DNA from 4 places in the Oceanobacter sp. 4_MG-2023 genome. Region 1 is predicted to be linked to each of the others. Evidence: predicted binding sites of a transcription regulator. Region 1 holds the regulator's gene; each other region holds the start of a gene.
What was found. The regulator sigma-54, encoded in region 1, starts transcription at its own class of promoters, with help from an activator protein. The targets are predictions, from matches to a motif close to TGGCACNNNNNTTGCTNT.

Region 1 (7,333 bases):
AGTGATTTGATTTTATAGGAAACTTTGATTGTTGGAGAAGGTGTTTTGGGGGATATGGCGGTCGTTGACCGCCGTTGTTGGAGACAAGAACAAGTCGGCTATCGAACGGCTGTCAGGTGTTTTTATTCACCCTCATCAAAGCGACGATTGATCAGGTCGCAGAGTGCGTCCAGTGCTGCCTGGGCATCCTGGCCCTCTGCTTCGATATAAAGATCGGTACCCTTGCTGGCGGCGAGCATCATTACGGCCATGATACTTTTGGCATCGACCATGCGGTTTGGATAACCCACCTTGATGGTTGCGCCGTAGCTGGCCGCGGTTGATACCAGTTTGGCGGCTGCCCGTGCGTGTAAACCCAGCTTGTTGATGATGGTGATTTGCGTGTTAACCATCCAGGCTCCCGAAACGATTGGATTGTGGGTAATAAGCATCAGTGGCTGTGATGGGCAGCAGACCTGAGCTCGCGGTGACGTACCTGTACATTGCCAAATTCTTGTTTGAAGGCTGCAGTCAGGCGTTCTGATAAATACACTGAGCGATGTTGACCGCCAGTGCAGCCAATGGCAATGGTCAGGTAGCTGCGGTTATTTTCGGCAAAACGGGGTAACCAGCGCAACAGGTAAGTACGGATGTCATCAAACAGTTCGGTGACTTCCGGCTGGCTGGATAAAAAATCGATAATCGCCTGATCCTGTCCGGTCAGAGGACGTAATTCATGTTGCCAGTAGGGGTTGGGCAGGTTGCGGACATCAAATACAAAATCGGCATCCAGAGGAATCCCCTGCTTGAAGCCAAAGGACTGGAACAGAATGGCCATATCCGGGGTGACTTTCTCGGCTACTCGCATCTTGATCAGGCTGCGCAGCTCATGGACTGACATGCGGGTGGTATCCAGCGTCAAGTCAGCCAGGTTGGCAACAGGTTCGAGCAATTCGGTTTCGCGCTCGATGGCTTCTGCCAATGAGATATTGTCATTGGTGAGGGGGTGTTTGCGACGGGTGGAGCTGAAGCGTTGTAGCAGGACTTCTTCGGTGGCATCCAGAAATACAATATCGACCTGGCGATACTGTCCGGGTAAGCAGGTCAGTACCTGGGTCAGCTGTTCCATGGCGTCGGGCAAATTACGCACATCGACACTGACAGCGACATTGGCGCGTTTTTCGGCGCTGTAGGGTAAATCCGCCAGTGCGGGCAACAGATCAACCGGCAGGTTGTCGATGCAATAAAAACCGAGATCTTCGAGCACGGCCAAAGCGCTGGACTTGCCTGAGCCAGAGCGGCCACTGATCACAACCAGGCGCATGATGCGGTCTCCGTATTGGTCTGGTTAGTGGTTGGCCAACGCTCGTTGGTACAGTTCCTGATCGCTGCTGGCACTACGCAATTGCTGACGGTAATCATTCTGACTGAAATTTTGCGCCAGTGTGGCGAGAATTTGCAGATGATCGTCCGTTGCTTCTTCAGGGACTAATAAAGCAAATACGAGGTCAACCGGTTGATGGTCAATGGCATCAAAATCGATGGCCTCTTGCAAGTGAAGTAACACGCCGACGGCTTGTTCGCATTGCCGTAAACGACAATGGGGGATTGCGATGCCTTCACCAATGCCAGTACTGCCCAGACGTTCACGTCCAAGCAGGCGTTCAAACACTTCGTCCGAACTGCTGCCGTCAACTTTTTCGGCAATCAGTCCGGCAAGAAACTCCAGCAATTTTTTTTTGCTGGTAATGGCGACGTCGGTACGGGTGCATTCTGGCAGTAGAATATCGGCAATCGCAATGCTCATAGGTCAACCTTGCCCGTGCTGTCGGGCAATCAGTTTTTCTTTGTGTTTCAGGAGTTGACGGTCCAGTTTGTCGGCCAGCAGATCAATGGCGGCATACATATCGTCGTGAGTTGAGGTGGCGTGAAAGTCAGCACCACTGGCATGCAGGGTGGCTTCTGCCTGTTGTCGGCCTTTTTCCAGGGTCAGTGTGATCTGGCCAGAAGTAATCGGGTCGACATGACGCTCAAGACGAACCAGTTTTTCCTTGACGTATGCTTCCATGGCTTCGGTCACTTCAACATGGTGTCCACTGATATTGATGCTCATAAACGGCTCCTTATCGCTCGCTTGTATCGAACAGAGATCGACGCTATCGATCAGATCAATTGTTTCCGCTCATTGGAAGGCGGAATCATCATGGCTTCACGGTATTTGGCCACCGTGCGGCGTGCAACCTGAATGCCCTTGTCGCCCAGCACAATGGCAATTTTGTTATCACTCAGGGGTTTACGCGGATTTTCTTCGCTGATCAGTTTTTTGATCATGGCGCGAATGGCGGTGGATGAACATTCGCCACCGGCGTCAGTACTGACGTGGCTGGAGAAGAAATACTTCAGCTCGAAAATACCACGAGGAGTGTGCATGAATTTTTGCGTAGTGACCCGTGAAATGGTTGATTCATGCATACCAACGGCATCGGCAATATCATGCAATACCAGAGGTTTCATGGCTTCTTCACCCTGTTCAAAGAAGTCGATTTGGTACTCGACAATTTTGGTGGCGACTTTCAGCAGGGTTTCGTTGCGGCTTTGCAGGCTTTTGATAAACCAGCGCGCTTCTTGCAAATGGTCTTTGAGGAAGGCGTTGTCGGCACTGCTGTCGGAACGTCGCACCAGTGAGGCGTAGTCGGAGTTGACGCGCAGCTTGGGGGCGATATCCGGGTTAAGCTCAACACGCCATTCATCACGGATATTACGAACAATCACGTCCGGTACGACGTATTCTGACTGCTCGGAGCTGATATCAGCGCCCGGCTTGGGGTTGAGTTCTTTAACCAGACGCAGGACGGCTTTGAGGTCTTCTTCCTTGAGCCGGGTTTTGCGCATCAGGGTGGGGTAATCTTTACTGCCCAGCAGGGCGATGTAGTCGCCGATCACCAATTTGGCTTCTGCCAGCCAGGGTGTTTCGGCAGGTAGCTGGTTGAGCTGAAGAATCAGGCATTCACGCAGGTCGCGGGCAAAAACACCGGCGGGGTCAAACTGTTGCAAGCGTTTGAGGACGGCCTGGATTTCATCTTCTTCAACACCCAGTTCCGGGTCAATTGAACCGAGTATGTCGTCGATGGTGGTGTGCAGATAGCCATCGTCATCAACCCCGTCGATCAGCATGGTGGCGATCTCGCGATCGGTGTCACTCATGGGAGTCAGGTTCAGCTGCCATTCAAGATGATCTTGCAGGTCGTCTGTGGTGGCATGACGGGAGTCATAATCAAAGTCGTCATCGCCAACCGGGCCAGAGCCTGAGGAAACCCCGGCCGTGGTCTGGAACGTATCATCCCAGTTGCTATCGACTGGCAGATCATCTGGCATCTTGTCATCAGACCATTGCTCACCCAGTTCCTGGGTGTCGGCATCGGTCGTGGCCGCTGTTGCGGTGACTTCCCTTTCCTGATCTGCATTGGTTTGCTGTGCATCCGGAAAGTCGTCGTGCTCGGACTCTTCGAATTCCAGCATGGGGTTGGAGTCCAGGGCTTCCTGGATTTCCTGTTGCAGATCGAGGGTAGACAATTGCAGCAGTCGAATTGCCTGTTGCAGCTGAGGGGTCATGGTCAGCTGCTGACCCATTTTTAACTGAAGCGATGCTTTCATACAGCGTTATTATTCATCGGTTGTCGGCATGGTCTGTGCATTATACGCCAGCCTGTGAGACAGGGAATGCTTTTCATGGTGGCGAATGAAACAGCGCTGGGCATCATAGCCCTGCAAGCCGATAAGATTCAAAGATGGAAGTCATGACCAAGGTAGATAGCCCGAACCTGTTCGTTGGCGAGTACATCATCAGCGCTGCCTTCGGCAATTATGTGTCCACCGCCTACGATATAGGCTTTTTCACAAATTGCGAGAGTTTCGCGGACGTTGTGGTCAGTAATCAGTACGCCGATGCCACGTGCCTTGAGTTGACGAATGATATCCATAATGTCAGCGACCGAGATCGGATCAACACCGGCAAAGGGTTCATCCAGCAAAATAAAGGAGGGTTCGGCGGCCAGGGCGCGGGCTATTTCGACCCGTCGTCGTTCGCCACCAGACAGGGCCATGCCGAGGCTGGTACGAATGTGCTGAATGTGAAATTCATCCAGTAGCTGTTCCAGCTGTTGCTGACGTTGGGGTTTGTTCAGGTCTGACCGGGTTTCCATGATGGCCATGATATTGTCTTCGACGCTGAGTTTGCGGAAGATCGACGCTTCTTGTGGCAAGTAGCCAATGCCTTTCTGGGCGCGGCCGTGCATGGGCAGATGGCTGATATCGTCGTCATCGATACTGACACGCCCCTTGTCGGCCTGTACCAAGTTGACAATCATATAGAAACAAGTGGTTTTACCTGCGCCGTTAGGGCCCAGCAAGCCGACAATCTGTCCGCTGCTGACCGCCAGGGAAACGTCCTTGACGACTTCGCGGCCGTTATAGCTTTTGGCTAGATGTTCAGCCTTGAGCGTTTTCATGGTTGTACGTCCGTGTTGGGCTGGGGTTGGATAATCACTTGAATACGCTGGTTGTCGTCAGCGCCGCCAGTGCCACTGCCGGATGTTTCTGAGCCACTGGCTGAGACGGTTTCCTGTTCAATGTCATAACGGATCAATTCGCCACTGAATAGGTTGTTTTCCTGACGCAAGGCGGCGTCTCCCTTGAAGGCAATTTCCTTGCGGTCGGCGTAAAAATCAATACGTTTGGCCGTCGCTCTGGTGATCGGTTTGTCGCTGCTGACCTGTTGCTGGTAGCGAGCCGGTTGACCTTCGGCAATCGCTTGCTTGAGCGCCTTGCCATCCAGTATCAGTGTCAGACGATCGGACTCGATGGTCAGTGTGCCTTGCTTCAGTACGACATCGCCTTCGTAGACGACCATACCGGTCTTGCGATCGAGTTCGGCGCGGTCGGATTCGATGATCATTTCTTGTTGCCAGTCTTCAGGCAAAGCCTCGACCGTGGTCGCCAAGACACTGCCAAAAAACAGCAGGGCGGTCAGTTTATTGTACATACCGGGTACTCACGTGTGCTTGAAGGTCGAGATGTTGGCGCTTGATATCCAGCGTCATACCAGTTGCATGGGTGATGTTATTGCCATGACGAATGATGACAGGTTCAGAGGTTGAAGCGGTGGCTGATGCGGGCTGGTAAAGCAACAGGCTGGTGGTGATGCTGAATGTATCAGCGTTTTCTGCTGCCGTGGCCAGAGAGCGTACTTCCACCTGCTGGCTGAGTTCAACCTGGCTGTCGGTATCCATAATGCGGCCTGATTGAGCGCTGACTTGCCAGTGTTGCTGCGGGTCTGTTTGTGTCGTAATCACCGGGTTTTCCAGCCGGGTTTCCGATAATGACGGAATATGGCGAGAGCCATCGGCCGATAACATCTGTTGTAGCTGGCCATCCGCATCGTAACGACGGTGTTGTAATTGTTTGCCGTAATAATTCGGTTCAAGACTGGTCACCGGCGTTGCTGCCGTGACCAGCTCAGTGGTATAGCGCTCTACCGCCAGCAAGGCGAGGCCAACGGCCACTGCCAAGACCAGCAGCACATAGCGCTTGCGCATCAGATAACTCCAGCACGCAGCAAGTCGTGCATGGTGACAACACCACAAATATTCTGACCGTCGGTAACGACCAGGGCATTGATCTTGCCGTCTTCCATGATTTTTAACGCTTCGGCAGCCAGCATACCCGGGATGATGGTTTTGGCCTGGCGGGTCATCAGGTCTGAAATCAGGGCGGAGTGGATATCGACACCATGATCAATGGTACGGCGCAGGTCGCCATCGGTGAAAATACCCACCAATTCACCCGCTGCCGTTTGTACGGTGGTCATACCGAGACCCTTGGTGGTCATTTCCAACAGGGAGCGTGACAGGCTGGATTCGGGCCTGACGACCGGGATTTCCCGGCCGCTATGCATGATGTCTTCGACTTTTAATAACAAGCGTCGACCCAGGCTGCCACCGGGGTGGGAAAAGGCGAAGTCCTCTGCCGTGAACCCACGGGCTTCCAGTAACGCAATTGCCAGGGCGTCTCCCAGTACCAGGGCACTGGTGGTTGATGAGGTAGGCGCCAGGCCCAGCGGACAGGCTTCAGAATCCACACTGGCGTTCAAATGAGCGGCCGAGGCAAGGCCCAGGGTGGATTGCGGGTTGCCGGTGATACTGATCAGGGGCACTGCCAGGCGCTTCAACAGGGGCAACAAGCTGGTTACTTCGGCGGTTTCGCCGGAGTTACTCAGGGCAATCACCACATCGACGGATGTGATCATCCCCATATCCCCATGGCTGGCTTCGCCAGGGTGGACAAAAAATGCCGGGGTTCCTGTACTGGCCAGTGTAGCCGCAATTTTGCGACCAATATGGCCGGATTTGCCCATGCCTGACACAACAACCCGGCCTTTGCAGGACAGCATCAGCTGACAAGCAGTTTTGAAATTGTTGTCCAGCATGGGGGACAGGTTACGAATCGCACGTTGTTCCAGTTCTATGGTACGTAGCGCCGACGACAGGAAATCAAATTCAGTGTTCATTGTTATCCATTACTTGTCATTACAAACAGAGTGGCCAGGTAGCCAAGGTAACTCAGTCCTAACAGGCTGCCACTGAATCGTCCCATCACGCCACTGCGGCGATTGAGTACAAACAGCACCAGCAATGCCAGCGTTAATGACAGCATAACAGGCAGATCGCGATGCAGAGCCATCGGCTCGACCGCTACGGTAGCGATCAGGCCAGGCACTGGCATTACCGCGAGCAGGTTGAAAATGTTGGAGCCAATCACGTTACCGATGGCAATGTCGTGATGTCCTTTCAATGCGCTGGCAACAGAGGCCGCCAGTTCTGGCAGGCTGGTGCCAATGGCGACGATGGTCAGACCAATCACCAGGTCACTGACCCCAAAGTTATGGGCAATGATGGTTGCGCCCCAGACCAGAGCCTTGGAGCTGGCCATCAGGCAGACCAGTCCGGAGACGAGCCAGAAAACAGCCATTTTGGTGGGCAGCGATTCAATTTCTGCGGCTTCATCTTCGTCGACAATGGGTTCACCACTCTCATCGGACTCCTGAAACAGGATGTACATGGTGGCGACCAGACCGGCCAGCAGAAGGAGGGAATCAACATAACTCAATTCCAGGTCGGCCAGTGTCAAGCCCGCCAGAATACTGACCAGCAACAACAGTGGCAGTTCTTTGCGCAGTAATTTCTTTTTCAGCGGAATCGGGCTGACCAGCGCCGTAATCCCCAGTACCAGGCCAATGTTGGTGATGTTGGAGCCGAGGGCATTACCCACAGCCAGGTTGCCAACACCATCCAGGGTT
Region 2 (7,333 bases), on a different contig from region 1:
GATTCCGCATAAACGGCTACGGAGCCAATCTGCATTTTTTTCAGCGTTCGCAGAATACGGGTCGCGATCGCGCCACGATTAGCAATGAGTACCTTGTGAAACTCATAATTGGTTTTGCTCTGCATACTTTAACCTTGTTCGGGCCGTCCCGATTGCACTCTCATCACAATGGCCGTCCACTGTGCGTGTTATTATTCAAATCTCAATATGCCTCTCTTTTACTACCTTAAGCGAGACTCAATTAAGCTTCCAAAACTAATAAATTAATCGGTGTTGGGTTGTAACCATTACAAGGGTTATTTAATTGCGGACAGTTCGAAATCAGTATCACTATGTCCATCTGAGCTTTCATTTCCACATACTTTCCAGCACCAGAAATGCCATCTTCAAACGTTAAACCACCCTCTTCCGTAACAGGCACATTCATAAAGAAATTGATATTGTGGCTGATGTCGCGTTTCGATAAGCCATACTCTGGATTTTCCGCAATCGCCAACATCCAGCTATCACGACAGGCGTGCATACAACGCTTTTCTAGGTCATAACGTATGGTGTTACTTTCTGTTGCACAGGCACCACCTAAGGTGTCATGTCGACCACAAGTATCTGCTTCAATGGTGATCATTACGTTATTTTCGTTGGTACGAAGCTCTGATCCAGCGGTCAAATAAACATTCCCTTGTTCACGAATAGTGTCAGTTGCACTATAACGCTCAGACGGTTTATTGGCGTTGTAAAAAAGTGTGTCCGCTGCTTGGTTACCTTCCAGGTCAACGATACGAAAATAACTGCCTGATTTGATAGTAGCAATAAAATAATCGCCCGCTTCAATATGAAAAATTTGGCTTGCTTCATTGGTATTTAATACGCTTTCTTTGATCATGGATTAACCCTCATAGCCAAGATAATAAAGTTCGTTGTTCGCAAAACCTCGTTCATTTTCTGGGCGAGAAATTTTGCAAAAATCGTCTGCTTCAACTGGCGCTGCTTTTTCTAATAGAATTGAAACTGGCTTTTTCGGATAGGTCGTTGCTTGACTCAAAGGATGAGCACAAGTGTGCAGCATAACCAAAGTATCCATTTCAAAACGCAAAGTGATACGACTACCCGCTGGGCTGTTGTCTTCTACTAAACGCATATTACCGTCAGCATCTGTGACAACTTTGCTAAACAAATTTAAGTTCGCAGTACTGTCCGCTTGAGTTAATCCGTATTTTGCCATCTCGACTAATAAAGCATCCGTACCATTTTGCAGCCATTCATTATGATCTTTTTGATAATCACGCTTACCCCATTTCGCTTCCACATGAGAGGCATGGCTGTTTCCGCTCACAGTTTCATGCCAACCTACTGAATCTTCGATGATGGAAGCGAAAATACGCCCCATATCGGAATACAGACAATGACCTTTTGTTAGCTTGAAAGTATGTTGTCCTTTCAATGTATCTGGCGCGTTATAACGCTCTAGCAAGTTCTCAGGGTTGTAAAAAACCATGCCAACATTGGCACCGCCTTCCACATCTGTTAGCGTCATTTGCATACCGCGACGCACTTTCAAAGACCAATGACTGGCCGCTGGAATAATAGTTTTGTAATTTTTCATTGCTTTTCCTTTTCAACTAATTACCAGTCATCAAACTGGCGCTTGGATCTACAGGATGAAGTCGGTCATCAATTTCCTCATAAAGGTCTTTTGAACCATGACCAAGCGGTAAATCGTAAGTAATGGAAGCCCCATAAGCATTTGGAGAATGCGGATCGTGGCGCACCTTATCGAATACCCAAAGTCTTGAGCCTAGATAAAACCCTTCTTTTAAGTCATGAGTCACCATAAAAACGGTTAGATTGTGCTCTCGCCATAGTTCCAACACTAAAGCGTGCATATCGGCTCGGATACCAGGATCAAGGGCACCAAACGGTTCATCAAGTAATAGAATTCTTGGTTTACATATAAGCGCTTGGGCAATAGCAAGGCGCTGCCTCATACCGCCAGACAGTTCATCGGGATAACGATGTAACGCATGATCTAAACCGACTTTTTCTAACATTTCTGTTGCTTCTTGCTTCGCTTGGCTCTTTTCTTTACCGAACAAGTAGCCCGTTAAAGAAGACTTTTGAAAACCTTTAGCAGCGATCACATTTTCCAAAACGGTCATATGAGGAAACACAGAATATTGCTGAAATACGATGCCACGATCTGGACCTGGCTCATTAGGTATCGATTTTCCATCCATCAACAACTCACCTGAACTTGGATCTTCAATACCTAAAATCATTTTCAAAAACGTACTTTTACCGCAACCAGACGCGCCGACTAAAGTAATAAACTCACCTTCTTGAACCGTCACATCAACGCGTTCGAGAATGACATCTTTTCCGTATTTTTTACCGATTTTCTTTGCTTGAATAATCGGATTAATCTGAGTATTAATTTGGCTCATGATTTCGCCTCCTGACTCCAAGGAAAGAGTTTTTTATTCACTAGTCCCAGTAAGTAATCAAACAAAAATGCCAATAAAGTAATCCACGCCACATAAGGTAAAATGACATCCATAGATAAGTAACGTCGTACTAAGAAAATTCGATAACCTAAGCCGTCCGTTGACGCGATGGCTTCAGCAGCAATCAAAAACAGCCAACCAGATCCTAATGACAAACGCACCGCATCGATCAATTTCGGCATCACTTGTGGCAATAGAACACGGATTAAAATTTGGAGAGTACTCGCACCTAACGTTTGCGCTTTCACCAGCTGTTCGCTGGGAATCTCTTGTGTTCTTCGCTGAATATCCCGGGCGATAAAGGGCGTTATCCCCACGGCAATCAGAACAACTTTAGACATTTCCCCTAATCCCACTACGATGAATAAAATCGGTAAGAGAGCCAGAGGTGGTACTAACGAAATCACAGTTAAAAGAGGAGAAAAACCAGCAGAGACTAGAGGTAAAGCCCCTGTTAACAGGCCTACCAGCAAACCGATTACCGCCGCTATCGCAACACCTGACGCCAGGCGAATCAAACTGCTTAATGTGTCTTTCCAGAAAATGAGCTCCCCAGTTCGTTTACTGGGCTCAAATGCCATTCTGTACATGGCATCTCCCATTTGACTGAACGCTGGTAACAATTTGTCATTGGAATTAACCGCCAACCTTGCTTCCGATCCCATCATATAAACGATGATTAAAAGAAGAAAAGGAAGCAAACCCAGCAAAATCCCACGGGTTCGAGTCGGCTTATAATTGATCAGTTTTTTCATGCTATTACTCCTCAGTGTTTCCCACTTACCATTGGCGCTATTACCGTAACGCCAATGGTCGTACTGGAAATAGATCATGAGCTAATGCTTATAACTGACCGTTTTTGGCCATTTCCATATAAGTAGGATCAAAGCGAAGTTTTATATAGCTTGGGTCACCGAAAACACCTGCAGGGGTTTCAATACCAATCACGCCGGCACCGGGTGCACCATCGCCTAGCAAGCCATGTTCAAAAGAGAACTCAGCGACGTTTTGCATTGTCGCGATAAGTTTTTCACTATTGGTTAGAGATAAAGCCGCTTCGGGTGTGTAGAACATCTCTGTGCTTGCTAACTGTGCATCATAACCAGCAAGATCCGTTTCAGAGGCTTCTGCCATGAAAGTACGTGTATCGATTGCTACTTTATCGCTGCCACTCATTAACTCCATGATTTCATACCAAGCGCCCACTAAAGCTTTACCTAGATTAGGATTCGCGTTTAGCGTGTCAGTATTGATCACCAATAGGTCAATAATTTCGCCTGGGATTTGAGAGGAATCAAACACCTTGTTGCTATTAGGCTGAGCTAGGATTTCACTTACTAGAGGGTTCCAAGTCACAACAGCCGTAATATCGTCAGTACCATAAACAGAAACCATGTCAGCATCAGATGTGTTAACAACATTCACATCCGCTTCTTTTAAACCAACTGTGTCTAATCCACGAGCCAATAAGTAGTGAGACACACTTAATTCAACAAGGTTAACTATTTGACCTTCGATGTCTGCAAGAGAGGTTTTATCTTTTAGAATGATGGCGTCATTGCCGTTGGAGAAATCACCTACGATTAACGCCGTGCTGTCCACACCACCTGCAGCAGGAATCGTCAATGCGTCCATGTTTGTCATGGTACAAGCATCGAACTGGCCTGTGGTGTATTGGTTGATAGATTCAACGTAGTCGTTGATTTGCACGACATCAATATCGATACCGTATTTGTCGCCCCATTTTTCGACGATACCTTCTTGAGCGCCATATGCCCAAGGCATCCAACCGACATAAATAGACCAACAAACTTTAAAAGAATCCGCCGCCATGGTATTGGCAGAAACAAGAAGGGAAAATAGTAGAACGGTTACTTTTTTTGAGCAGTATTTCATTAGAAGTCACCTTTTCAGTTTTAAAGTTACACATGGAGTACCCTTGGCAATAACGCCATGCGGTCTCCCGGGCTTTTATCCCGCCGTGTAACCCTGAAACATCAAGGTCGAAAGCTCTCGGACCAGTCTTCACTAAACTTTTCAGCCTAGCCGGAACCCTAGCTTTCTATTGAATTCTAAATTGTCTTGTCCGATATCACCAAAGATACTAACAAAAAAATTCAAGCATATAGTGTGCCAAATCAAAAACCACTTTAAAAACAAAGTGTTAGATTTTAATCATATCTATTTCACTCTACTCAAAGACAAGTATTGCTCTAAAATAGAGCAATACTGATAAGCATTGCTCTATTTAGGGTCTACTTGTAGTGGTCAACTAATCCCGGACAGTGTTTTGAGTTTTTCCTCAGCCTGCAACGGGCGAAATGCCACCATTGAATGCGTGAGATCGCTGTCGGTTGTAATAGCCCATCAAGTAGCTCCCGACATCTTTCTGGTCATCCGGCACCTCATTTATGGCGGCGATCTCACCACCTACGTGGTGTCCCGAATCATGGGACCACTACATACCACCCCGAATCGTAGGGACGCCCTCCATGGCTGCCCCAATATCTACTCCAATACCCGCTCCAATACCCAATCTGACAAACACAAACGGCACTGGTATGGCCACGGACGGCGCTGTTCCCTACCGTTCTGTCGCCATCGGTTATTTCAGTTTACGCACGCGTTTGGCAAATGGTGCCTTGCCTGCGCTGCCTTTTCCTGCGCCAGCGGCCTTGCCACTGACCACGCCTTTGGCTTTTTTCGCTGCAGCGCCTTGAGAGCGGGCTTTGTTATTGCCGCTGTCGGCTTTTTGCGCAACCGGTGCTTTGGCAGCCTTGCCTTGCACACCACGTCCTTTGGCGTGGTAGCCAGGACGCTGGCGGCTACCGGAGGGAGCATCTTCGGCGGGGATCAAGGCATCCGGGCCTTTACCAATCAGGTCATGGCGTCCCATACGTTTGAGTTCTTCACGCAGCATCGGCCAGTTTCGTTCGTCGTGGTAACGCAAGAAGGCTTTTTGCAAACGACGCTGTTCAATGTCGCGGGGAATGGTCATTTTGGCGGTTTTGTAGCTCATCCGTTGCAACGGGTTACGTTCGGAGTGGTACATGGCCGTGGCCAGTGACATCGGTGATGGATAAAAAGTCTGCACCTGATCAACACGCATTTTCTGGCTTTTAAGCCAGCGCGCCAGGTTCATCATGTCTGAGTTTTCGGTGCCTGGATGGGCGGCAATAAAATACGGCACCAGATATTGCTCTTTACCGGCTTCTTTCGAGAACTTGTCGAACATGCGTTTGAAGTTGTCGTAGGTGCCCATCCCCGGTTTCATCATTTTGGTGAGGACGTTTTTTTCCGTATGTTCCGGGGCAATTTTTAACAAGCCACCCACGTGGTGGGTCACCAGTTCACGTACATATTCCGGGTCTTCTACCGCCAGGTCGTAACGCAAGCCAGAGGCAATGGCGATACGTTTGACGCCGGGCAAGGCCCGCGCAGCACGATACAACTCGGTGGTCGGTTTATGGCTGGTTTTGAGGTTTTTACAAATACCGGGATACACACACGACAGTCGACGACAGTTTTTCAGGATCGTCTCGCTTTTGCAGTTGAGCATATACATGTTGGCGGTTGGGCCGCCCAGGTCGGAGATGGTGCCTGTGAACCCTGGTACCTTGTCACGGATTTCTTCAATCTCGTGAATAATGCTTTCCTGCGACCGACTCTGAATAATGCGGCCTTCGTGCTCGGTAATCGAGCAGAAGGTACAGCCGCCAAAACAGCCACGCATGATGTTCACCGAAAACCGGATCATGTCGTAAGCCGGAATACGGGCATCACCATACGCCGGATGTGGAATGCGCTGATACGGCAATGCAAAGACGGCGTCCATTTCGTCGGTTTCCAGTGGAATGGGCGGTGGGTTGACCCACACTTCCTGGGTACCGTGTTTTTGCATCAGCGGGTGCGCGTTATAGGGGTTGGATTCCTGGTGTAACACCCGTGAGGCATGGGCATACAGGGCGCTGTCGTTGCGTACCTTGTCGAATGAGGGCAAGCGAATATAGGTGCGGCTGTTGTCGTGTTCGACCTTGCGCTGCAATGGCATCGGGACAATTTTGACCGGCATGATATCGGTGTCGGCATCGGCCCCTGCTTCCAGCGCTTGCTGGTCGGAAGCACAGCTGTCGCTGTTGGCTTCTTTCATTTCATAGGGGTTGGCAATAACGTCGATTTTCCCCGGCCAGTCGATGCGGGTTGAGTCGATTTCAGTCCAGCCTTGTGGCGCGGCATCACGCAAAATGGCGGTACCACGCAGGTCGATAATATCCTTGATATCGCGCCCTTCGGCCAGTTTGTGGGTTAGATCCACCAATGCCCGTTCAGCGTTGCCGTACAGCAGGATATCCGCTCCGGAATCGATCAATACCGACCGCCGTACCTGATCGCTCCAGTAATCGTACTGGGCAATCCGGCGCAGGCTGGCTTCGATTCCGCCAATCACAATCGGAATATCCTTGTACACTTCACGGATTTTCTGCGAATAGACAATTACGGCCCGATCCGGGCGCTTGCCCGGTTCACCGCCGGGCGTGTAAGCGTCTTCCGAACGTACCTTGAGATCCGCTGTGTAGCGGTTGATCATCGAGTCCATATTGCCCGCTGATACCCCAAAGTAGAAATTGGGTTGGCCAAGGCAGGTAAAGGCATCGGGATCGTTCCAGTCTGGCTGACAAATCAGGCCGACGCGGAAGCCCTGGCTCTCCAGCAGCCGTCCGATGACGGCCATCCCGAAACTGGGATGATCGACATAGGCATCACCACACACCACAATAATGTCACAACTGTCCCAGCCCAGCTGATCCATTTCCTCTCGCGTCGTTGGCAAA
Region 3 (7,333 bases), on a different contig from region 1:
ATCAGCTGGCCACGGTTGGCCGCATGGTGGCCTGTGGTCTGGGAGTCAGCGCCGTGCCTTCCTTGTGTCGGCAACAAATGGAGGAAATGGGGGCGGTGTGTGTGCCGCTGCAAGATCCAACCATTGGCCGGGAAGTGGGCATTCTGGTGAAAAAAGGCCACGAACTGTCGGTGGCAGCCCAGGCGCTGGTGAACGTGTTGGTCGAGGTGCTGGGGCAGGGTGACTGAAGTCACCACTCGGACGGCATCAGGAGACCAGGCGCAGCCTGCCTTATTCCAAGTTCCTGGCAAACTGTAAAATATTGTCATGAATTATTACTGCAAGTGTCAGCAATCTGTCTTGTTCCCTGCTGATACTGCCTCTCCGAAAATTATTATCAGAATGATCAGAGAGGTAGCAAGATGCGTTATCAGAGTATGACCCGTTCCGTTTTATCGGTGGCCATCGCGGCAGTCACTGCCAGTGGTCTCGTTGCTTGTGGGTCAGACGATGACAACTCGTCACCATCGGAAAGTGCATACCAGCCCTATAAAATAGGCCTGTTGCCCGATACTCAAGGTGGTAGCGATAGCGAAGGCCAGTCTCACGTGGCCATGCACCCGATGCGCGAAGTCTTGTCGCACCAGGCCGATGCCGGTGTGGATATGGTGATTGCACTGGGTGACCTGACCGACAAGGGCACCACCGTTGAATGGGCAGAATGGACATCTGTGGCGGAGTCTTATAAAGATCAGGGTATCGAATTCCTGCCAGTGATGGGCAACCACGAAACCAGCTACGCCTATACCGTAGAGTGGATCAAAACCATGCGGGATTACATCCCGGAAGACGCCGTCCATATGCCAGGCTTTGAATGGATCAACTACTACGTGATCCGTGAAAACGTACTGATCGTGGGCCTGGCGTACTACAACCTGCCAATTGCCTTCTCGTGGATTCAGGACGTGATCGAATCCAACGAAGATCAGGTCGATCACATTGTTGTTGCCAGCCACGACGGTCTGGTCGGCGCTAAATACGGCCAGACCCGTGAACAAATCGTGGAAGGCACCAAAGACGACGACTGGGTTTACAGCGTTCAGGAAGACATCCGGGACTACTTCTCCCAGCACGATGTGATTTATGTTCAGGGACACGAACATCAGTACCAGCGCTCCCTGATTACCGCCCAAACCGCCTTGACCACCACCTCATCCGGTTCCACCCCGGAAGGTGGAAACTACCGCATGAATGCCTACACCCAGATCATGGCCGGTAATGCTTCGTACAAGGGTTACGAATACCGCTATGGCGAACGTGAGCTGATCCAGATGGTGATCTCGCAGAAGAACAACACACTGAGCAACGGTGCCACCGGCTTTGACGTTAACTCCAGCTGGCTGGCATTCGACAACGACCGGGTGGACTACCAGTCCTACTATTCCGAGCATACCGCCAGCAGCAACGACGCCGACCAGGCTTTCAGTGCCGACTGGAAAATGCTGGATGGTTTCAGTCGTACTACCAACCGCTGTGACAACGTGATTTACCCGACGTCTGTGCCAGAAGATACCCGCCCGGTCCTGGTGTTCCAGACCGACTACCTGAGCGATATCTGTATTGCGGATGACGGCACCGTGGCGCAACTGATTGGTGGTTCCAACGACACCTTTAACCGCACCGACACCCGTACCCGCGATATGGAATACACCCCGGGCTTCAGTCGCGCAGAAACCCTGATGGATCTGACTCGTCTGGCCTACCAGTGGATGTATGTGTACCACGAAAGCTGGACACCCAACCTTAACAGCGCCGCCCGGGCGATTCCGGATGAAGAAGAAAACCTGCTGCTGATCCCTGGCACCACCATTGACCTGAAAGAACACGTCACGCTCAGCTGGACAGAGAAAACCTCTGACACCCGCTCCGATATCCTGATTGTCAGCGGCACTCAGAACCAGACCGGCATATACCAAAGTGCCTACGGTGCCGAGAAAGACATCGAAGCCGATGCGGGTCTGGATCTGTCATCACCGTCTGGTGCCGCAAAAAGTGCTGTGGTCTTGCCGGCTACCGCAACCCAGAGCTGGGACATGGGCACTGCAGTGGCGGATAGCTATGGCGTAGCAATGACCGCGACGGACTCGCTGTCGGGCGACGACGTTGTGCTGGCGAGCAAAACCGATACCGGCTGGGAAGCATTGACATCGGCTGACTGTATTTACCAGGGATTGTGGCTGGAGAGCTACGCCGTCACGGCACCCGCCCGTGATGCCGCCTGCTCTGGAGAGCCTTTGGTCGGTTACGATGCCGATGGTAATCAGTGGTGGACGGTACTGAACAGCGATGCTGAACTGGCGCTGGTGTCTCGTTAAGTATTCTGGCTGTACAGGATTACCCGCCACGCGTGCGGTAATCCTGGGCTGATCTGGAATATCTCTTCTGTTTTGTCATGTCTTTCCGGGCGTGCCCGGAATCCACCGGCTCGGACTCGCAACCGTCTGGCTCCTGAATCAGGTTCAGGGTGACGCTTGAGAGGGGAGCCGGTCTTTACTCTTCGACGTAGTTAATAATCGATAGCAGCTGCAGCGGTACTTCGATCAGTTTCTCGGGGCCGTGAGGCGTTTCCGCATCAAAGGTCAGGCTGTCGCCGGGGCCCATTTCATACAAGTGGTTGCCGTGGCGGTACACCAGCTGTCCTTTTAGCAGGTAAATAAATTCTTCGCCGGGGTGGGAGAAGGTCGGGAACACCTCCGACAGATCATCCATGGTAATCAGGAAGGGTTCAAAGTTACGTTTGCCACCCCGCTGATAGGTTAGTAGCTGGTAGGTGTGGCCTTTGTCGGTGCCACGGCGAACAACTTCCAGACCTTCGCCAGACGGTGTGAAGTGTGCGCCGCCGTCCGGGCGGTCGTAATCGCTGAACAGTTTGGAGATAGGCAAGCCGATGGCGGTGCACAGGCGGCTGAGGGTTTCCAGGCTGGTGGAGACTTGGGCGTTCTCGATTTTGCTGACCATACCCTGGCTGATGCCAGAAATTCGCGCCACATCGGTAATTTTCAGGCCTTCTTCCAATCTGGCCTTTTTGACTTTCATGGCAATGTACTGGTCCAGATTAAAACGTGTGTCGTTTTCTTCCATGTCCTGATGCTCCACCGGTGCTGTAGATGAACCCTCTTGGTGCGTAAGAATGAATGGACGCACTCTAGTGGTGCTTTATTTCAGTCTATTCAGCCCTGATCGACGAACCAGACGGGTTTCTCTGTGGGAAAATTTATTAACTAACTATAGGTAAATCGGGGCTTTCGGTTCAATATGAAAAAAATATTCCCCTTGGGAAATTATGTGGCATAGGGGTTGCATTCACTTTAGGAAAGTAATTTTCCCAAAGAGAAACAAAGGTTCGGCGAGAAGCTGACCTCGGAATCAGGAGCAAGTGTATGTTGTCCGCGACCCCATCCGCCGCCGAAATCGAAGCTTTCATGTCGGAAAATGATATTCGATACGTTCTGGCCCAGTTTGTTGATATCCACGGTGTGGCCAAGACCAAGTCTGTGCCCGCCAATTGCTTGATGGACGTTGTTGAAAAAGGGGCTGGTTTTGCCGGCTTTGCTGTCTGGGGAATGGGCATGGAACCACATGGCCCGGATTTCCTGGCACGTGGTGACCTGGCCAGCCTGACCACCGTACCCTGGCAGCCAGGGTATGCCCGTATTGCCTGTGACGGTTACGTGAACAACGCGCCGTACTCCCACGACAGCCGCGTGGTACTGAAAAACCAGCTCAAGCGTCTGGATGACAAAGGCTGGACTCTGAACACGGGTCTGGAGCCTGAGTTCTACCTGTTCAAACGTAACGCCGACGGTTCTCTCGGCCCAGTGGATGATACCGATACGCTGACCAAGCCGTGCTACGACTACAAGGGCCTGTCGCGTTCACGTGAATTTCTGGAAACCCTGGTTGAGAGCCTGCAAGCGGTTGGCATGGACGTGTATCAGATCGACCATGAAGACGCCAATGGCCAGTTCGAAATCAACTACACCTACAGCGACGCACTGACTTCGGCTGACCGTTTTACCTTCGTCCGTATGGCGGCCGGTGAAATTGCCAACGACCTTGGCATGGTCTGTTCCTTTATGCCAAAACCATCAGCAGACCGCACCGGTAACGGCATGCATTTCCATCTGTCGATTTGTGATGAAAGCGGCAAGAACCTGTTTGGTGATGACAGCGACAAGCACGGCATGGGTCTGTCGAAAATGGCTTACCACTTCACCGCTGGCCTGCTGCATCACGCCAAGGCGTTGTGTGCTATCGCCGCTCCTACCGTGAACTCTTACAAGCGTCTGGTTGTTGGTGGATCGGCTTCCGGTTCAACCTGGGCACCAGCGTATATCTGCTACGGCGACAACAACCGTTCCGCCATGGTTCGTGTGCCTTACGGCCGCCTGGAATTCCGCCTGCCAGATTCAGGTTGTAACCCGTACCTGGTACACGCGGCACTGATTGCTGCGGGTATGGACGGAATCGAACGTGAGCTGGAAGCCGGTGATCCGAAAAACATCAATATGTATGCCCTGAGCGAAGCAGAACGCAAAGCTGAAGGCGTCGAAATCCTGCCGCAAACCCTGGGCGAAGCCATTGATGAACTGGAAAAAGACACGGTGCTGACGGATGCCATCGGCAAAGAAGTGATGGCTGAGTTTGTCCGCCTCAAACGCGAAGAGTGGATCGACTACTGTCGCCACGTTTCCGACTGGGAAGTACAGCGCTACGGCGAATTCTTCTGAGCCTGAACTAGCTCGGTGCGCCTGGGGCGCACCAGCCGTTATACCCCATTTTTATGTGCCGCTGCTGTGTTTGGCAGCAGCGGAACGGCTTCGCTTGTGCTGCAACAGGCATAACGAAGCGAATCAAACGAACAAACGACTGTGAATTAACGAGGATAGCGCGATGTGTGGAATCGTAGGTCTGTATCTGAAAAATCCGGCGCTGGAGAGCCAGCTCGGTGCCCTGTTTGAACCCATGCTGATCGCGATGACCGATCGTGGTCCGGACAGTGCCGGCTTTGCTATTTACGGTGACGAAGTCGCCGATGGCATCAAGTTGACCCTGCGTCACGAAGATGTCAATTACGACTGGGAAGCGCTGGCTGAAGCCGCTCGTGCAGAACTGAATGCTGAAGTCAGCTGGTTCCAGAATGCTACGGTTGCTGTCTTCAAGATGCACACGGATGCCGCCACTGCGACTGCCTTTGTTGAGCAACACGCACCGGAAGTGCTGATCCTCAGCGCCGGTCATTCGATCGAAATTCTGAAAGAAGTGGGTCTGCCGGAAGTGATTACCGAAACCTTCAACCTGAAAGGCATGAAGGGTACACACATCATCGGGCACACCCGTATGGCAACTGAATCTGCCGTCACCATGGCTGGTTCGCACCCGTTCTCAACCGGTGAAGATTTGTGTCTGGTACACAACGGATCGCTGTCTAACCACAACCGTCTGCGTCTGGAACTGGAGCGTGAAGGTATCCGCTTTGAAACTGAAAACGACTCGGAAGTGGCCGCTGGCTATCTGACGCGCCGCCTGCAACTGGGCGACACCCTCAATCAGGCGCTGGAAAACGCGATGAAGGATCTTGATGGTTTCTTCACCTTCACCATCGGAACACGTAACGGTTTTGCGGTTACCCGCGATCCGATCGCTTGCAAGCCTGCCGTCCTGGCCGAGACCGAAGACTACGTTGCCATGGCGTCTGAGTATCAGGCACTGACGACACTGCCTGGCATCGAGAACGCCAAGGTCTGGGAGCCGGAAGCGGCCAAAATTTATGTCTGGGAACGTGCCTGAGCACGCGAGCTGCCAACGGCAAATACGAGGAATCTCATATGAAAACATTTGATCTGGCCACCACCTCGCTGCGCGATATCAATCAGGCGCTGCATGAACAGGCGGTTGAATGCACCGAACGCGAATGGAAAATCACCGGCGCCAAGGGCGATCACAATCTGGTCTGTGGTCTCGACCAGGCGCTGAGTGTGGATATTGAAGGCCATGCTGGCTACTACTGTGCCGGCATGAACAAGAAAGCCCACGTTGTGGTACACGGCAATGTCGGGCAGGGCGTAGCAGAAAACATGATGTCCGGTTCCGTCCGGGTCAAGGGTGAAGCTTCCCAATCCGCTGGCGCAACCGCCCACGGTGGCATGCTGGTGATTGAAGGCAACGCCGGTGCCCGTTGTGGTATCTCCATGAAAGGTGTGGAAATCGTCGTCAAAGGCAGTGTGGGTCACATGAGCTGCTTTATGGGTCAGGCCGGTGCACTGGTTGTTTGTGGTGATGCCGGGGATGCCCTGGGTGATTCATTGTACGAAACCAAAATCTTTGTCAAAGGCAGCGTGGCGTCTCTGGGAGCCGACTGCATTGAGAAAGAAATGCGTCAGGAACATCTCGATTACCTGACCGATTTGCTCAACCGTGCCGGGATCGATGAAGATCCAGCCAGCTTCAAGCGCTACGGCTCAGCCCGTCAGCTGTATAACTTTAAAGTCGATAACGTCAGTGCCTACTGATCACGCAGCCAGGAGAGAGTGATATGAGCGATAAAGATCTGAAAGTGAACCCTGGACTGCGTGAGTCTGCGACGTTTGACGCGTTGACCATGCAGGAAATCCGCCGCGCAGCAGACACCGGTATCTACGATATCCGTGGTTTTGGTGCCAAGCGCAAATTGCCGCATTTTGATGACCTGTTGTTCCTCGGTGCCAGCATGTCCCGCTACCCGCTGGAAGGCTACCGCGAGAAGTGCAACACCCAGGTCACACTGGGCACCCGTTATGCCAAGAAGCCGATCGTGATTGAAACACCGGTCACCATCGCCGGTATGAGCTTTGGCGCACTGTCTGCCAATGCCAAGGAAGCGTTGGGACGGGGTGCTTCTGAAGTCGGTACCACCACCACGACCGGTGACGGCGGCATGACACCGGAAGAGCGCGGTCAGTCCACCAAACTGGTGTATCAGTACCTGCCTTCCCGTTACGGCATGAACCCGGACGACCTGCGTAAAGCCGATGCCATCGAAGTGGTATTGGGCCAGGGCGCCAAGCCTGGCGGCGGCGGTATGTTGCTGGGTCAGAAAATTACCGACCGTGTTGCGAAAATGCGTACCTTGCCGATGGGCGTGGATCAGCGTTCCGCCTGTCGCCACCCGGACTGGACTGGCCCGGACGATCTGGCCATCAAGATTCTGGAACTGCGTGAAATCACCGACTGGCAAGTGCCGATCTACATCAAGGTCGGTGCAACCCGGACTTACTACGACGTCAAACTGGCTGTCAAAGCCGGTGCCGATGTG
Region 4 (7,333 bases), on a different contig from region 1:
CCATGACACAAACCAGCGCATACACGGCACTGGGTGCCAAGAACCGCAACAGCCCAACAGCGTTTAATCAATGCAGCCATGAAGAAACCACCCGGTCTCTTCATAAGAATCATCAGCAAATGATCGAGGGACTCATGTCTGCTACTGAATACGACTACATCATCGCCGGAGCCGGATCGGCCGGTTGCATACTGGCCACCCGACTGATTGAAGCTGGCCAAAGCGTACTGCTGCTGGAAGCCGGTGAAAAAGACGACAGCATGTTTCACAAAATCCCAGCCACTGTGGTGAAAGTTTTCCAGCAAAAATCATGGCCTTACATGACTTTGCCGCAAGAGCATTGCGACAATCGGCAAATGTTAATCGCCCAGGGTAAAGTACTGGGTGGAGGCAGCTCGGTGAATGGCATGATCTACATTCGCGGCCAGCATCAGGACTACGATGACTGGGCAACCCAGTGGGGTTGCACCGGCTGGGGCTACACCGATGTACTGCCCTACTTCCGCAAAGGCGAAGCCAACGAAAGCCTGGGTGACCGGTATCATGGCGAAACCGGCCCGGTGCATATTGGCGAAAACCGCTACCGTCATCCGCTGACCCAGGCCTGTATCCGTGCTTGCGAACAAATGGGCCTGCCGTATACCAACGATTTTAACGGCGCATCCCAGGAAGGCACCGGTTTTTACCAGACCAACATCAAGAATGGCGAGCGCCAAAGCACCTCACAAACCTACCTGAAAAGCGTCAAGGACAACCCGCGGCTCAAGGTCGAAACCCACGCACTGGTCCACAAGGTTAACCTGACCAACAGCGTGATTGGCAACCGCGCCAGCGGTGTGACCTACTCAATCAAGGGTGGCGCGGCACAAACAGCAAATGCCAAAAAAGAAGTGATTATCAGCGCCGGTGCGTTTGGCAGCCCTAAAATCCTGATGCTCTCTGGCATTGGCCCCAACGAAAACCTCAGCAAGGTCGGTATCAAAACCGAGGTGGAATTGCCGGTTGGCAAGAACTTCCACGACCACCAGCACATGTCGATCAATGCCACCACCAAAGATCCGATTTCTATCTATGAAGAAGACAAGGGGCCTTCTGCCATCAAGCACATGCTGCAGTGGCTCTGGACCCGCTCTGGCTTGATGACGTCCAACATTCTGGAAGGTGGCGCGTTTATCGACTCCGAAGGCGTAGGTCGCCCGGATGTGCAATTCCACTTTTTGCCACTGCTCGACAACTTCGATAACACACCCGGAGAAAAACCAGAAGCCGAAGCCCATGGTGTCTCTATCAAGGTGGGTCATCTGCGCTCCAAATCCCGGGGCGAAGTACGCCTTGCCAGCAGTAACCCCAGCGATCTGGTCGAGATTGACGCCCAGGTGTTATCGCACCCGGACGATCTGAAAAATCAGGTTCGCGCCGTCAAGGTCGCACTAAAAGCCATGGAACAACCGGCACTCAAGCGCCTGATCAAACGCGTGATCGAACCCGACAACATTGCCATTGACGACGACAAGGGGCTTGAAAACTTTGTCCGCAAAAACATCAAGACGGTCTATCACCCAGGGGGTACCTGCAAGCTGGGCACCAACCCGCAAGACGCCGTTGTCGATCTGGAACTGCGTGTTCACGGCGTTCCCAACTTACGTGTGATCGATATGTCGATTTGCCCGCAAGTGCCCAGCGGCAACACCAACGCCGTTGCCATGATGATAGGTGAACGTGGTGCCGATCTGATTCTGAACCCCGGCCAGATCCTTGCCACGACCACCAGCCAGCTCACTACTCCAAGTACAAAAAAGGAACCCGCCCATGTCTGATATTCAACTGCTGCCAGAAACCCTCGCCTTTCTGGAACGTCAACACGGACAGTTCATCGATGGTAGCGCCGTGGCGCCTGCCGCCGGTACAGAAGTCATTGATATTACCAACCCGGCAACCGAGCAGGTTATTGGCCAAGTCACCAGCGCCTCGACCGACCAGCTGAACCAGGCGGTCGACAATGCCAAGGCCTGTTTCAAAAGCACCTGGGCCAACTTCAATCCCTACGCTCGCGGCCAGCTATTGAACAAACTGGCTGATCTGATCGAAGCCAATGCCGAACAGATTGCGCAGCTGGAAACCTTGTCCAGTGGTAAATCAATCAACCTGTCACGGATGTTTGAAGCCCAGCAAAGCGCCATTTTCCTGCGTTATTACGCTGGCTGGACCACCAAAATCACTGGCGACACGCTACAACCTTCGTTCCCGTCCATGGCCGGAGAGCAGTACAGCGCCTTTACCCGACGCGAACCCATCGGAGTGGTAGCCGCCATTGTGCCGTGGAACTTCCCGCTGATGATTGCCGTCTGGAAACTCGGCGCGGCGCTGGCCTGTGGTTGCACCGTGGTGTTGAAACCCAGTGAATTTACGCCACTCACCTGTCTGCGTCTGGCCGAACTGGCCAAAGAAGCGGGCTTGCCGGATGGCACGCTGAACGTGATTAATGGCAAAGGGGATGTTGGTGCGCAGCTGATCCAACACCCGGATATCGCCAAGGTGTCCTTTACCGGTTCGGTACCAACGGGCAAAAAAGTGAATCTGACAGCAGCAGCCGACCTGACCCGTTGCACCCTGGAACTGGGGGGCAAAAACACCGCCGCGCTATTAAAAGATGCGGATATCGACCGTGCAGTCGGTGGTTTGCTGCAAACCGGCTACATTCACCAGGGCCAGGTTTGTGCTGCGCCAGAACGTGTGTACGTCCACGCCTCGCGACTGGATGAACTGACCGCCAAACTCGGTGGCGCACTCAGTGCGGCACCGATGGGATCACCCCTGGATGAACAAGTGGTTTTTGGCCCGATTTCCAACAAGCCACAATACGAAAAAGTATGTCATTACCTCGACATCGCCAACCAGGAAAGCCGCATTCTGACCGGTGGCAAGGCGGTACCAGGGCCGGTCAATGGCAAGGGGTATTTTGTTCAGCCCACCATTGTGCAAGTCAATAGCGCCAACGACACCCTGATGCAGGAAGAAACCTTCGGGCCTATCCTCAGCTTTATGGCGTATGAAGAAGAAGATGAACTGATCAGTCTGATCAACAACACCCCTTACGGCCTCGGCACCAGCTTGTGGACCAACAATCTGTCGGCCACCATGCGTATGATTCCACAAATTGAGTCCGGCACTGTCTGGGTCAATCTGCATACCATGGTGGACCCTGCGGTGCCTTTTGGTGGCGTCAAACACTCCGGTATTGGCCGTGAATTTGGCAGTGCGTTTATCGATGAGTACACAGAAACCAAATCGGTCATTATGGCGTATTAAGTTCTGATCCCGGTGCTGGTCTCTCCCATGATTCCCTGTCAGGCGCAGATGAGACCAACACCGGCCTGCGCGCCCATACTGTCCATGCTTATACCTTCCGCGCCATATCTGCCCCCTGATCCAGCCTCCCGGCTTGCCAGACAGCTGCCTGCAGAAGTCGCTGTTTTCATTTCCTGTAGCCACTGTCTCGGGTTTTGAGCAGACTGGTTCAATTCTTGCTTTTTTAATTGAATATTCAAGTTTTAAGAAGTGAGATTTTGCATGCATCCACAGTCTGACCTCGCGCATTGGGAATCTTCTGTACACGCAATTTGCGGCAATTTTTCGACCCACCCCCAGCGCCATATTCCTTTTTGGGGCAGTATCCAACTAAGCAATCTCGGCGGACTTGAAGTCGCCCATATAGAAACCAACGCCCATCGCGTTGAACGCGGCTATAAAGCCACCCAGGACGATCGCTACTGCTTTTTGATCCTGCAGACCGGGGGCGTCATGGGGTTCAGCGCCTGCAACGGTGAAGAGCTGGCCCTGAAGCCTGGAGAAATCGTTCTGATTGACTCTTCCTGGCGCTTCAACATGCTGCCACAAGGGCTGATCCAGCAAACGTCGGTGCATTTGCCACGCACACTGGTGCAGAACCTTTTACCGGGCAAACAGCCCTTTCACAAGCTGTCCTCCAACGGCATCAGCACACAAATGTTACGCAATATGATGCAGCAATTACGTTACTCAAATACTCATTTTGGTGCAGCAGACAGCGAAGGTATGGCGTTACAACAGGCGCTGGCCTCCTTGCTGCAACCGGCACTAAACCTGCACGAACAAGCCCCTTCATCTTTGCGGGCACTGGCGGAACAGCATATTGTACGGCTCCTGCAAGATCATCGTTTGTCACCGGAACGGCTGGCCGATGAAATGCATATTTCCCGCCGCACCCTCTACCGGCTGTTTGAGTCCGAGGGTCAAAGTATTGCCCACCGCATCCTGACCTTGCGACTCGACCGCTGCAGCGCCGAACTGGAATGGCCTGGCAACGATGCCCTGTCGATCACGGATATTGCCTTCAAATGGGGGTTTTCAGATGTGTCGCAGTTTTCACGTGCTTTCAAGCGGGAACGCGGCATCTCGCCACGGGAATATCGGCAACTGTCACTGCAAGCCGCCAATATCGCTCAGGACACCAGCAGCCATGCGCCCGAGTTTTTTTAGCGGGCATGCTTGCGTCTTAACGCAGGGGTATCCCGCGATGCTTCCTGATAACAAGGCAGCCGGAAAAAGCCGGTAAAACCAATAAAAAAAACCAACCAAATGGCACCAATAAGCAGTATTGCTGTTGCAGTCATAACCTATGCTTCTCTGTTTTTTTATTATGGCTCCAGTCTGGCACAGACGTTCCCTACCGGTATGGCAAGACGCCATGTTTACGCCCGGCAAGGGTCGGATGGCTCAGATTGTCCTTTACTGCGAATCACCTTGTGCCAGTAACCAGCGACGATCCAGAGACGTAATGCCCCGGCATCCCATCAGGTTCAGCGATCGCCCGAGTTCTTCCTGAACAATCGTCAAGACCCGATCCACCCCGGCACCCCCATAAGCTGCCACGCCATACAAGGTGGTACGAGCCAGCAAAACGCCTTCAGCCCCTAACGCCAGCGCTTTGATAATATCGGTGCCACGCCGTACCCCACCGTCCAGCAACAGACTGATACGACCATCAACAACCGGTGCAATACGCGCCAGAGCGTCCAGACTGCTGCTTGCCCCATCAAGCTGGCGGCCACCATGATTGCTGACGACCACCCCATCCAGACCGAGGCTGATTGCCATCCGCGCATCGTCTGGATGCAGCACGCCTTTCAGAATCATCTTGCCGGGCCAGTTGGCACGAATCGCCGCCAACCGCTGCCAGTCCAGTCGGGTATCCAGTTGCTCGGCGATAAACTGCATGGCACCCAATGCCGTGCGCTCACCATCCGGCAAATAGGCATTCAGATTACCCATGGTCGGCAGGCCTGCGGGCACCATCACCCGCCACAACCAGCCAGGACGGGTCAAGACATTCAGCTTGTTGGCCAGGGTCAGCTGGCGTGGCGAAGCAAAATTGCGCCGGTCCCACTCACGATTACCAACCACCAGGGCATCACTGGTTACCACCAGCGTTGAGCATCCGGCTTTTAAGGCCCGCTGGAGCAAATCCTGCTCCAGCGATGGGTCTTTCAAGGCATAAAGTTGAAACCAGAGATCGGCATCCGGGACCTGCTGGCGAACCTGCTCCAGGGAGGCGTTGGCAACCGTACTGAGCGTAAAGGGCACGCCATGCGCAGTGGCTGCACGCGCCAGTTCGACATCCGCATTGGGCCACAACATGCCGTTAAAACCACTGGGGCCAATGGCCAGCGGCAGCTGGCTGGCCGAGCCAACCAGTGAGCCAGCCAATATGGGCGGGTCATTCGGAACCAATGTTTTACTGTGCAAACGGTACTGCTGAAAAGCACTCCGGTTACATTGCAAAGTGCTTTCGTCTTCCGCGCCACCTTGCAGATATTCCCAGGCAAAACCAGGCAGCCGATGGCGGGCTACATGGGCCATTTCGGCCACACTGAGAATACGTTGCGGATCATAACCGCGGTAATACCGTCGCATGGTCGGCTTCCTGTCTGGTCTGGCCGGGGCGACTAGTGAGTCGCCACCCGTACTGCAGGCACCGGCTCTTCAAGATCGAAGACCTGCGTGAAAAATTGCGGAAGCTTCAGCCGTACATCGCTGGCAGCAGCAGGGTTATAAACCCACGGCCCCGATGGCTGGACACACTCATCGCCCATGCGGAACATCCGGCCCGTTGCCTGATTCAGCAAGATGCCCTTGATGCCCTCCCGAATCGTGCAATCCCGTAATGAGCGTTCCAGGCCACTACGAACCTTTTCAGAGTGGACCAGGTCGAACGCATGTCCGGCATCCGGATAGCTGGTAATCTGGATATTGGCTCCGGTACTGGCGCTGCGACTGACGTAATCACGGCACTGGTCGACCGCATTCACCTGATCATTGGCACCGTGGTAAATCCGGATTGGTGCCTGTATCAGCTTGTCATCTTCACGATATTGAAAACTGCAATCAGGATAAAACGCCGCAATGGCAGCAAACGACAAGCCCGCCTGTCCGTACAAGGATTGCATCCGTTCCATGCCTGCGTACAGGGTCGCCTGCCCGGACTGCGTAAAGCCAATCAGTCCGATACGTTTGGGGTCAATACCCGGATATTTTGCCAGCTGTGCCAGCGCCGCGTAGGCATCCCGAATCAGCGCCATCCGCCGCAGACTGCTGGTGGATTCAATCCGGCCGTTGGTACTGTCGACCATGAAGGTGCCGATACCCCGTTGATTCAGTAACTCAACCCAGTCTTGCAGTTCGTAGGTATAGCCACTGGCACCGTACAGCAGGATCACCACCGGATTGTTGTCACCTGGTGGCAGTCTTAAAGCACCGACGATACCGGCCTGCTCGCCGCCCTTGCCCCGCAACAATTGCTGGTCGGACATGGTCACGGTCGTAAACGTTATGACATGAGAAGAAACTGCCGCCCGGACGCTGGTCGCATACAACACCAAACATCCCAGCAGCGTGATAGCCAGGCTCAGTCGCCTTGTTATTGATATAGCCATAGTGGTTCGCCACTGCCGGACTGTCTGTGGCAATCACAGCCAGCCCGGCATCAAGGCTCAGAAGTTAACAGTATAGGTAGTGGTTACCCGATACTCATCGTATCCAGCGGCAAAGCTGCGATCGATAAAGATACCGCGTACATCAAACGTCAGTCCTTTGAATGCACCTTCCTGCAGGCTGTAGGTCACGTACAGGTTTTTCTCGGTTTCATTTTCATCCGTCAAATCGCCCACATCAATGTCCGTACCCTTGATCATACGGGCGAACACTTTCAGGCCTGGCAAGGTGTCTTTGGCGTTATACATGTACACCAAACCAAGGGATTTTTCGTCTGGACGAACAAACGCCAGATTTGACCACT

Region 2: the regulator sigma-54 is predicted to act here: its motif matches at 4,620-4,637, upstream of Q8W24_RS11550 (putative urea ABC transporter substrate-binding protein).
Region 3: the regulator sigma-54 is predicted to act here: its motif matches at 3,326-3,343, upstream of glnT (type III glutamate--ammonia ligase).
Region 4: the regulator sigma-54 is predicted to act here: its motif matches at 3,514-3,531, upstream of feaR (transcriptional regulator FeaR).

Annotation. Positions count from the first base shown of each region.
Region 1 is NZ_JAUYVV010000010.1:74,353-81,685, reverse strand. It holds gene Q8W24_RS09305 (HPr family phosphocarrier protein) at 123-392, opposite strand; gene rapZ (RNase adapter RapZ) at 431-1,303, opposite strand; gene ptsN (PTS IIA-like nitrogen regulatory protein PtsN) at 1,328-1,786, opposite strand; gene hpf (ribosome hibernation-promoting factor, HPF/YfiA family) at 1,790-2,092, opposite strand; gene Q8W24_RS09285 (RNA polymerase factor sigma-54) at 2,143-3,633, opposite strand; gene lptB (LPS export ABC transporter ATP-binding protein) at 3,762-4,487, opposite strand; gene lptA (lipopolysaccharide transport periplasmic protein LptA) at 4,484-5,020, opposite strand; gene lptC (LPS export ABC transporter periplasmic protein LptC) at 5,010-5,573, opposite strand; gene Q8W24_RS09265 (KpsF/GutQ family sugar-phosphate isomerase) at 5,573-6,544, opposite strand; gene Q8W24_RS09260 (calcium/sodium antiporter) at 6,547-7,333, opposite strand, start outside.
Region 2 is NZ_JAUYVV010000015.1:35,181-42,513, forward strand. It holds gene uca (urea carboxylase) at 1-125, opposite strand, end outside; gene Q8W24_RS11530 (urea amidolyase associated protein UAAP2) at 242-883, opposite strand; gene Q8W24_RS11535 (urea amidolyase associated protein UAAP1) at 887-1,603, opposite strand; gene Q8W24_RS11540 (ABC transporter ATP-binding protein) at 1,620-2,441, opposite strand; gene Q8W24_RS11545 (ABC transporter permease) at 2,438-3,256, opposite strand; gene Q8W24_RS11550 (putative urea ABC transporter substrate-binding protein) at 3,345-4,397, opposite strand; guanidine-I (ykkC/yxkD leader) riboswitch at 4,460-4,570, opposite strand; gene Q8W24_RS11555 (YgiQ family radical SAM protein) at 5,107-7,333, opposite strand, start outside.
Region 3 is NZ_JAUYVV010000017.1:48,169-55,501, reverse strand. It holds gene Q8W24_RS12410 (LysR family transcriptional regulator) at 1-227, shown strand, start outside; gene Q8W24_RS12405 (metallophosphoesterase) at 417-2,354, shown strand; gene Q8W24_RS12400 (XRE family transcriptional regulator) at 2,530-3,120, opposite strand; gene glnT (type III glutamate--ammonia ligase) at 3,420-4,769, shown strand; gene Q8W24_RS12390 (glutamine amidotransferase family protein) at 4,933-5,829, shown strand; gene Q8W24_RS12385 (protein glxC) at 5,868-6,551, shown strand; gene Q8W24_RS12380 (FMN-binding glutamate synthase family protein) at 6,575-7,333, shown strand, end outside.
Region 4 is NZ_JAUYVV010000002.1:103,118-110,450, reverse strand. It holds gene Q8W24_RS02190 (GMC family oxidoreductase) at 1-1,817, shown strand, start outside; gene Q8W24_RS02185 (aldehyde dehydrogenase family protein) at 1,810-3,309, shown strand; gene feaR (transcriptional regulator FeaR) at 3,571-4,518, shown strand; gene Q8W24_RS02175 (alpha-hydroxy acid oxidase) at 4,768-5,952, opposite strand; gene Q8W24_RS02170 (dienelactone hydrolase family protein) at 5,985-6,971, opposite strand; gene Q8W24_RS02165 (OprD family outer membrane porin) at 7,029-7,333, opposite strand, start outside.